DNA from 2 places in the Bacillus sp. ISL-35 genome. Region 2 is predicted to be linked to the other one. Evidence: a T-box and tRNA genes for the amino acid it is inferred to sense, from the RefSeq annotation. Region 2 holds a T-box; the other holds one or more tRNA genes.
The links. The T-box of region 2 lies ahead of ileS (isoleucine--tRNA ligase). A T-box ahead of a tRNA ligase gene usually reads a tRNA of that ligase, here a tRNA-Ile.

Region 1: it encodes a tRNA-Ile, which carries the amino acid that the T-box ahead of ileS (isoleucine--tRNA ligase) is inferred to sense. The anticodon was not compared.

What each region holds. Positions count from the first base shown of each region.
Region 1 is NZ_JAGGQK010000013.1:104,417-107,603, forward strand. Features, by position in the region: gene glgB (1,4-alpha-glucan branching protein GlgB) at 1-382, opposite strand, end outside; tRNA gene J7E38_RS17585 (tRNA-Glu) at 1,255-1,326, opposite strand; tRNA gene J7E38_RS17590 (tRNA-Ser) at 1,330-1,420, opposite strand; tRNA gene J7E38_RS17595 (tRNA-Asn) at 1,425-1,499, opposite strand; tRNA gene J7E38_RS17600 (tRNA-Ile) at 1,513-1,586, opposite strand; tRNA gene J7E38_RS17605 (tRNA-Gly) at 1,592-1,665, opposite strand; tRNA gene J7E38_RS17610 (tRNA-His) at 1,680-1,752, opposite strand; tRNA gene J7E38_RS17615 (tRNA-Phe) at 1,790-1,862, opposite strand; tRNA gene J7E38_RS17620 (tRNA-Asp) at 2,029-2,104, opposite strand; tRNA gene J7E38_RS17625 (tRNA-Met) at 2,108-2,181, opposite strand; tRNA gene J7E38_RS17630 (tRNA-Ser) at 2,206-2,298, opposite strand; tRNA gene J7E38_RS17635 (tRNA-Ile) at 2,318-2,394, opposite strand; tRNA gene J7E38_RS17640 (tRNA-Met) at 2,434-2,510, opposite strand; tRNA gene J7E38_RS17645 (tRNA-Ala) at 2,532-2,607, opposite strand; tRNA gene J7E38_RS17650 (tRNA-Pro) at 2,623-2,699, opposite strand; tRNA gene J7E38_RS17655 (tRNA-Arg) at 2,720-2,796, opposite strand; tRNA gene J7E38_RS17660 (tRNA-Leu) at 2,822-2,910, opposite strand; tRNA gene J7E38_RS17665 (tRNA-Gly) at 2,918-2,992, opposite strand; tRNA gene J7E38_RS17670 (tRNA-Leu) at 3,013-3,097, opposite strand; tRNA gene J7E38_RS17675 (tRNA-Lys) at 3,115-3,187, opposite strand, start outside.
Region 2 is NZ_JAGGQK010000002.1:508,572-511,758, forward strand. Features, by position in the region: gene J7E38_RS05740 (YlmH family RNA-binding protein) at 45-818, shown strand; gene J7E38_RS05745 (DivIVA domain-containing protein) at 908-1,429, shown strand; T-box leader at 1,479-1,722, shown strand; gene ileS (isoleucine--tRNA ligase) at 1,805-3,187, shown strand, end outside.

The DNA.
Region 1 (3,187 bases), on a different contig from region 2:
ATTTGTACCCATCAAGGGGATAAACAACCGAAGCGGTATTTGGCCTCACTTCCGAGAAGAAAGCAAACGGATCAGCTTTAAGCTTCTTATCCCCACCAGCTGTCAAAATATCATATTTATAGATAGCCCCGGTCAGATCACCCTCTAAGGCAAGCTGCCAGACACCTTCCTTATTCACTTTATGAAACTTGTGATTCTCTCCATTCCAATGATTAAAATCACCCACAAGCCTTACTTCAGACGCATTCGGAGCCCACACACAAAATCGAGTATATGTTTCAGTTCCTCGATTCATGACATGCGCACCAAATAAATTATGACTCTGATACAAATTCCCTTCATGGAACAGATGCAATTCAAACTCTGTAGGATTAATCACCAATGCCCTCCACCTGCCTTTGTTGAACAAATAAAACTTCCTATTTGAGTAGTATTCTAGTTACCATAAAGAATTCCTTGTAAACATTTTCTTAATTTTTCGACAATAATACTCAGTAAAGCCTGTAATTCGACAAAAGCCCGCAAATGGTAGCGCTTTAATGTACTAAATCTTCCAATTACGCGAAATTTGGAGAACGAAAGTTGAAAGTGAATAATGATTTTTCGAGAGGGCTGGTTGAATTTATTAGGTTTGATAGATAGAAGTTGATTAAAAATGTTTTTGGGTTGATAGCGTTTTCATATTGTCGAGGAGGTGATGGGATGGTGGTTAGGTGTGAAGAAGTCTAGGTTAAGCTGCCTGGTGTAGCAATGGTAATATGAGGCTGTTGAAAAGCTTATATTAGACAAACAGATTAAACTGTTATTTCAACAGTATTATTTCGCGTATCCTTACATACTTGGACATTAGGGGTACTGGTTCTAATTTTGTGACCTGTTTTCCCTTTTCTCCCTATAACCGGGAACATATCTCTTTCTTATTTGACCCGTTTTTCTCTTTCTGCCTACAACCGGGAACATATCTCTTCTTTATGTGACCCGTTTTCTCTTTCTCCCCATAACTGGGCACATATCTCTTCTTTATGTGACCCGTTTTTCCTTTCTTCCTATAACCGGGCATATATTTCTTCTTTATGTCACCCGTTTTTCCTTTTCGATCTTTAAACTGGCATAAATCCATAGATCTTCTAAGTACTCTGTTTTGATAGTGTTTGCTGCGTGCTGTATTGAGAAAACAACAAACTGGAAGCAAAAGCAGGCAAATTTTAAGAAACAAAAAAAAGCTGTTAGCATAATTGCTAACAGCTTTCCTTATGACCCCTACGGGATTCGAACCCGTGTTACCGCCGTGAAAGGGCGGTGTCTTAACCGCTTGACCAAGGGGCCTTATGGCGGAGAAGGAGGGATTTGAACCCTCGCGCCGGTTACCCGACCTACACCCTTAGCAGGGGCGCCTCTTCAGCCTCTTGAGTACTTCCCCATAATGGCTCCGCAGGTAGGATTCGAACCTACGACCGCTCGGTTAACAGCCGAGTGCTCTACCACTGAGCTACTGCGGAATAATATAAAAAATGGGCCTAAGTGGACTCGAACCACCGACCTCACGCTTATCAGGCGTGCGCTCTAACCAGCTGAGCTATAGGCCCATATATGGAGCGGGTGATGGGAATCGAACCCACTACATCAGCTTGGAAGGCTGAGGTTTTACCAGTAAACTACACCCGCATATTAAGAAAAGGGGCGACTGATGGGAATCGAACCCACGAATGTCGGAACCACAATCCGATGCGTTAACCACTTCGCCACAATCGCCATATCTCAATCATATAATTATTTAAATTAAATAAGGTGGCTCAGGACGGAATCGAACCGCCGACACAAGGATTTTCAGTCCTTTGCTCTACCGACTGAGCTACTGAGCCACTATAATATTATTGCATCCTAAACTTTTACTGGTTTAGGTCCTTTGCTCGAATGACCTTCGGTCTTTCTCGCAAGTTGCCGCAGAAGCTTATTCAACGATGTGAGCAACTTGCTCTACCGACTGAGCTACTGAGCCACTATAATATTGCATCCTAAAAATAAAAATGGCGGTCCCGACCGGGATCGAACCGGCGATCTCCTGCGTGACAGGCAGGCATGTTAACCGCTACACCACGGGACCAGATTGCGGGGGCAGGATTTGAACCTGCGACCTTCGGGTTATGAGCCCGACGAGCTACCGGACTGCTCCACCCCGCGACGATATTAATGATAATAAAATTATGGAGGAGGTAGAGGGATTCGAACCCCCGCGCGGTGTTACCCGCCTGTCGGTTTTCAAGACCGATCCCTTCAGCCAGACTTGGGTATACCTCCGTATTTAAAACAAGTAAAATGGTGGACCTTGTAGGACTCGAACCTACGACCGGACGGTTATGAGCCGTCTGCTCTAACCAGCTGAGCTAAAGGTCCAGGATATCCTAGATTGAATAGGTTCAACCAGATTAAATTTGGTAGCGGCGGAGGGGATCGAACCCCCGACCTTACGGGTATGAACCGTACGCTCTAGCCAGCTGAGCTACACCGCCAAATTATTTTATTAAGACATATGGTGGAGCCTAGCGGGATCGAACCGCTGACCTCCTGCGTGCAAGGCAGGCGCTCTCCCAGCTGAGCTAAGGCCCCATATTAAAATTGAAATGGTCGGGAAGACAGGATTCGAACCTGCGACCCCTTGGTCCCAAACCAAGTGCTCTACCAAGCTGAGCTACTCCCCGTTCTATTGAGAAAAAAATAATGGCGCGCCCGAAAGGAGTCGAACCCATAACCTTCTGATCCGTAGTCAGACGCTCTATCCAATTGAGCTACGGGCGCATATTTAATATATTAGCTAACTTGGTGGTGCCGAGGACCGGAATCGAACCGGTACGGTAGTCACCTACCGCAGGATTTTAAGTCCTGTGCGTCTGCCAGTTCCGCCACCCCGGCTAAGAAATGGAGCGGAAGACGGGATTCGAACCCGCGACCCCAACCTTGGCAAGGTTGTATTCTACCACTGAACTACTTCCGCATATTTAGCTTTTGAAAAAATGGTGCGGGTGAAGGGAGTCGAACCCCCACGCCTTGCGGCGCCAGATCCTAAGTCTGGTGCGTCTGCCAATTCCGCCACACCCGCATATTTTTTTGAAAAACTGGTGAGCCATGAAGGACTCGAACCTTCGACCCTCTGATTAAAAGTCAGATGCTCTACCGACTGAGCTAATGG
Region 2 (3,187 bases):
TCAGGCCCTGTTTATTTTCTATAAAGGTTTCAAAGGAGTACAATATGAGTATTTACCAGCATTTCCGTCCCGAGGAACGGGAATTTATCGACCAGGTGATTAACTGGAAAGAATATGTTGAGCAGAATTATGCTCCAAAGCTGACTGATTTCCTGGACCCGAGGGAGCAGCAAATCTTAGGAACAGTCATCGGAAAGCATCCCGATGTGAAATGGGAATTGTTTGGAGGGGCTGGAGGCACGGAGAGAAAACGGGCGTTTCTGTTTCCAGAGTATTTGGAAGCAAAACAAGAGGATTTTCAGGTGAAGCTTTTCGGCGTCGTCTATGCCAGTAAGTTCGTGAACATTGAACATCGGCAGGTACTTGGAAGCCTGATGTCACTTGGCCTGAAGCGCGGAAAGTTCGGCGACATCCTTATTGATGGAGATAAGGTCCAATTTTTTGCTGCTGCCGAAATTGCTGACTATATCAGATTACAGCTTGAATCTGTCGGCAGGGCTTCGATCAGCCTGACAGAGCTTCCCCTTGAAGAGGCAGCAGCAATCGATGATGAATGGAATGAAGTGAACACCACTGTCTCATCTTTAAGGCTGGATACAGTCATGTCTGCACTCTTCAATCTTTCCAGGCAAAAATCCCAGCTTTTGATCCAGCATGGGCACGTGAAAGTCAATTGGACTGCTATCGAAAATACAGCATTTGATTGTGGCGAAGGGGATGTCATCTCCGCGCGTGGGTACGGCCGTGCGAAAATCATCACAATTGAAGGGAAAACAAAAAAAGATAAATATCGGGTTATTGCCGGAAGAAAAAAATAATTATATAGTAAAGAAGAAGGATTTTTAGTGTTTTTGTCGAATCATAGCTTTAAGTACATAAGGATTATAACGAAATGGGAGGTGGCGTAATGCCTTTAACGCCGTTAGATATACACAACAAAGAATTCAATAAGGGATTTCGCGGGTATGATGAAGATGAAGTGAATGAGTTCCTTGATCAGGTCATCAAGGACTACGAACTAATAATCCGTGAAAAAAAGGAAATGGAAGAAAAGCTGAATGAAATGAATTCCAGGCTTGGCCATTTTACAAATATAGAAGAAACCTTGAATAAATCAATCGTTATTGCCCAGGAAGCTGGGGAAGAAGTCCGCCGCAACGCTCAGAAAGAGGCAAAGCTGATCGTTAAGGAAGCGGAAAAGAACGCAGACAGGATCATCAATGAGTCATTGTCAAAGGCACGTAAAATTGCTTTGGAAATCGAAGAATTGAAAAAGCAGTCCAAAGTATTCAGGACAAGGTTCAAGATGCTGATCGAAGCACAGCTTGATATGCTGAACACCGATGATTGGGATCACCTGCTTGAATATGAACTCGATTCAACAGAATTAAAGGCGACTGCAAGAGAAGAAGAAGATTCACTGGCTTGACGCAGGCACGCTGTTTCGCATATAATTTCATAACAAAGTGCAATACATGACAGAAACGATGACAGGGACAGTATGGCGTTCCAGTTGCTTGCTTTTTCAGCGAAATGGGGAAGGTGGAAGCCCATTGCAAGCGGATTGCCAGAAGATCACCCGATAGTTCCGAGCTGAACATCCAAACAGGATCAGTAAGCACAGGCGTGACATTCGCGTTAAGAATGCTAAGAGGACAGGATCACGATGATCCTTGTCTATTTAGGGTGGTACCGCGGGAAATAAACCTTCTCGTCCCTTTTTTAGGGATGAGGAGGTTTTTTATATTTTCAGTGATTGTTTCCTATCATGATTGCAACGGTAAAAAATAGGAGGATTAATTCAATGGAGTATAAAGACACTTTGCTTATGCCGAAGACCGAGTTTCCAATGCGCGGAAACCTTCCGAACAGGGAACCGGAAATCCAGGCTAAATGGGAAGAAATGAAGATCTATGAAAAGGTTCAAAAACACACTGAAGGGCGTCCGCTGTTCATCTTGCATGATGGACCTCCATATGCCAATGGAGATATCCATATGGGGCACGCACTGAATAAAATCCTCAAAGATTTTATTGTCCGCTATAAATCAATGAGCGGTTTCTCTTCACCGTATGTTCCTGGATGGGATACACATGGTTTGCCGATTGAGCAGGCTTTGACAAACAAGGGTGTTAAACGCAAAGAAATGACGGTAGCTGAATTCAGGAAGCTATGTGAAGAATATGCATACCAGCAGATTGAAAACCAGCGTGAACAGTTCAAGCGTCTTGGTGTCCGCGGTGACTGGGAAAATCCGTATATCACACTGAAGCCAGAATATGAGGCACAGCAAATCAAGGTATTCGGTGAAATGGCGAAGAAAGGCTACATCTACAAAGGCAAAAAACCAGTGTACTGGTCACCATCAAGTGAATCTGCGCTGGCAGAAGCAGAAATCGAGTACCAGGATAAGCGTTCAGCTTCCATCTATGTTGGGTTCCCGGTAAAGGACGGCAAAGGTGTTCTTGACCAGGATGTCGAGATCGTCATCTGGACGACAACTCCTTGGACAATTCCTGCCAACCTTGGGATTTCTGTTCACCCTGACCTCACTTATGTTGTAGTTGAGGCAAACAATAAGAAGTATCTTGTAGCCGAAGCCCTGCTTGAAGCTGTTGCCAAGGAAATCGGCTGGGAAGATGTATCAGTTGATAAGAAAGTTTCTGGTAAAGAGCTTGAAGGTGTTCTTGCAAAACATCCAATTTACGGCAGGGATTCCCTCGTGATGCTTGGAGAGCATGTTACGACTGATGCTGGTACCGGATGCGTACACACTGCACCGGGACACGGGGAGGATGACTTCCATGTCGGCCAGAAATATGGTCTTGAAGTTTTATGCCCTGTTGATGATAAAGGCGTCATGACTGCTGAAGCTGAAGGATTTGAAGGGTTGTTCTATGATCAGGCTAACAAGCCAATCACCGAAAAGCTTGAGGAAGTCGGTGCATTATTAAAGCTTAGCTTCATCACTCACTCCTATCCGCATGACTGGAGAACAAAGAAGCCGGTTATCTTCCGCGCTACTGCGCAATGGTTCGCTTCGATCAAAGATTTCCGCGGCGAGCTGCTCAAGGCCGTAGAAGAAACGAAATGGGTTCCGGCATGGGGTGAAACAAGATTGTTCAACATGGTTCGCGACCGCGGCGACTGGTGTATTTCACGCCAGCGTGCATGGGGTGTTCCAATC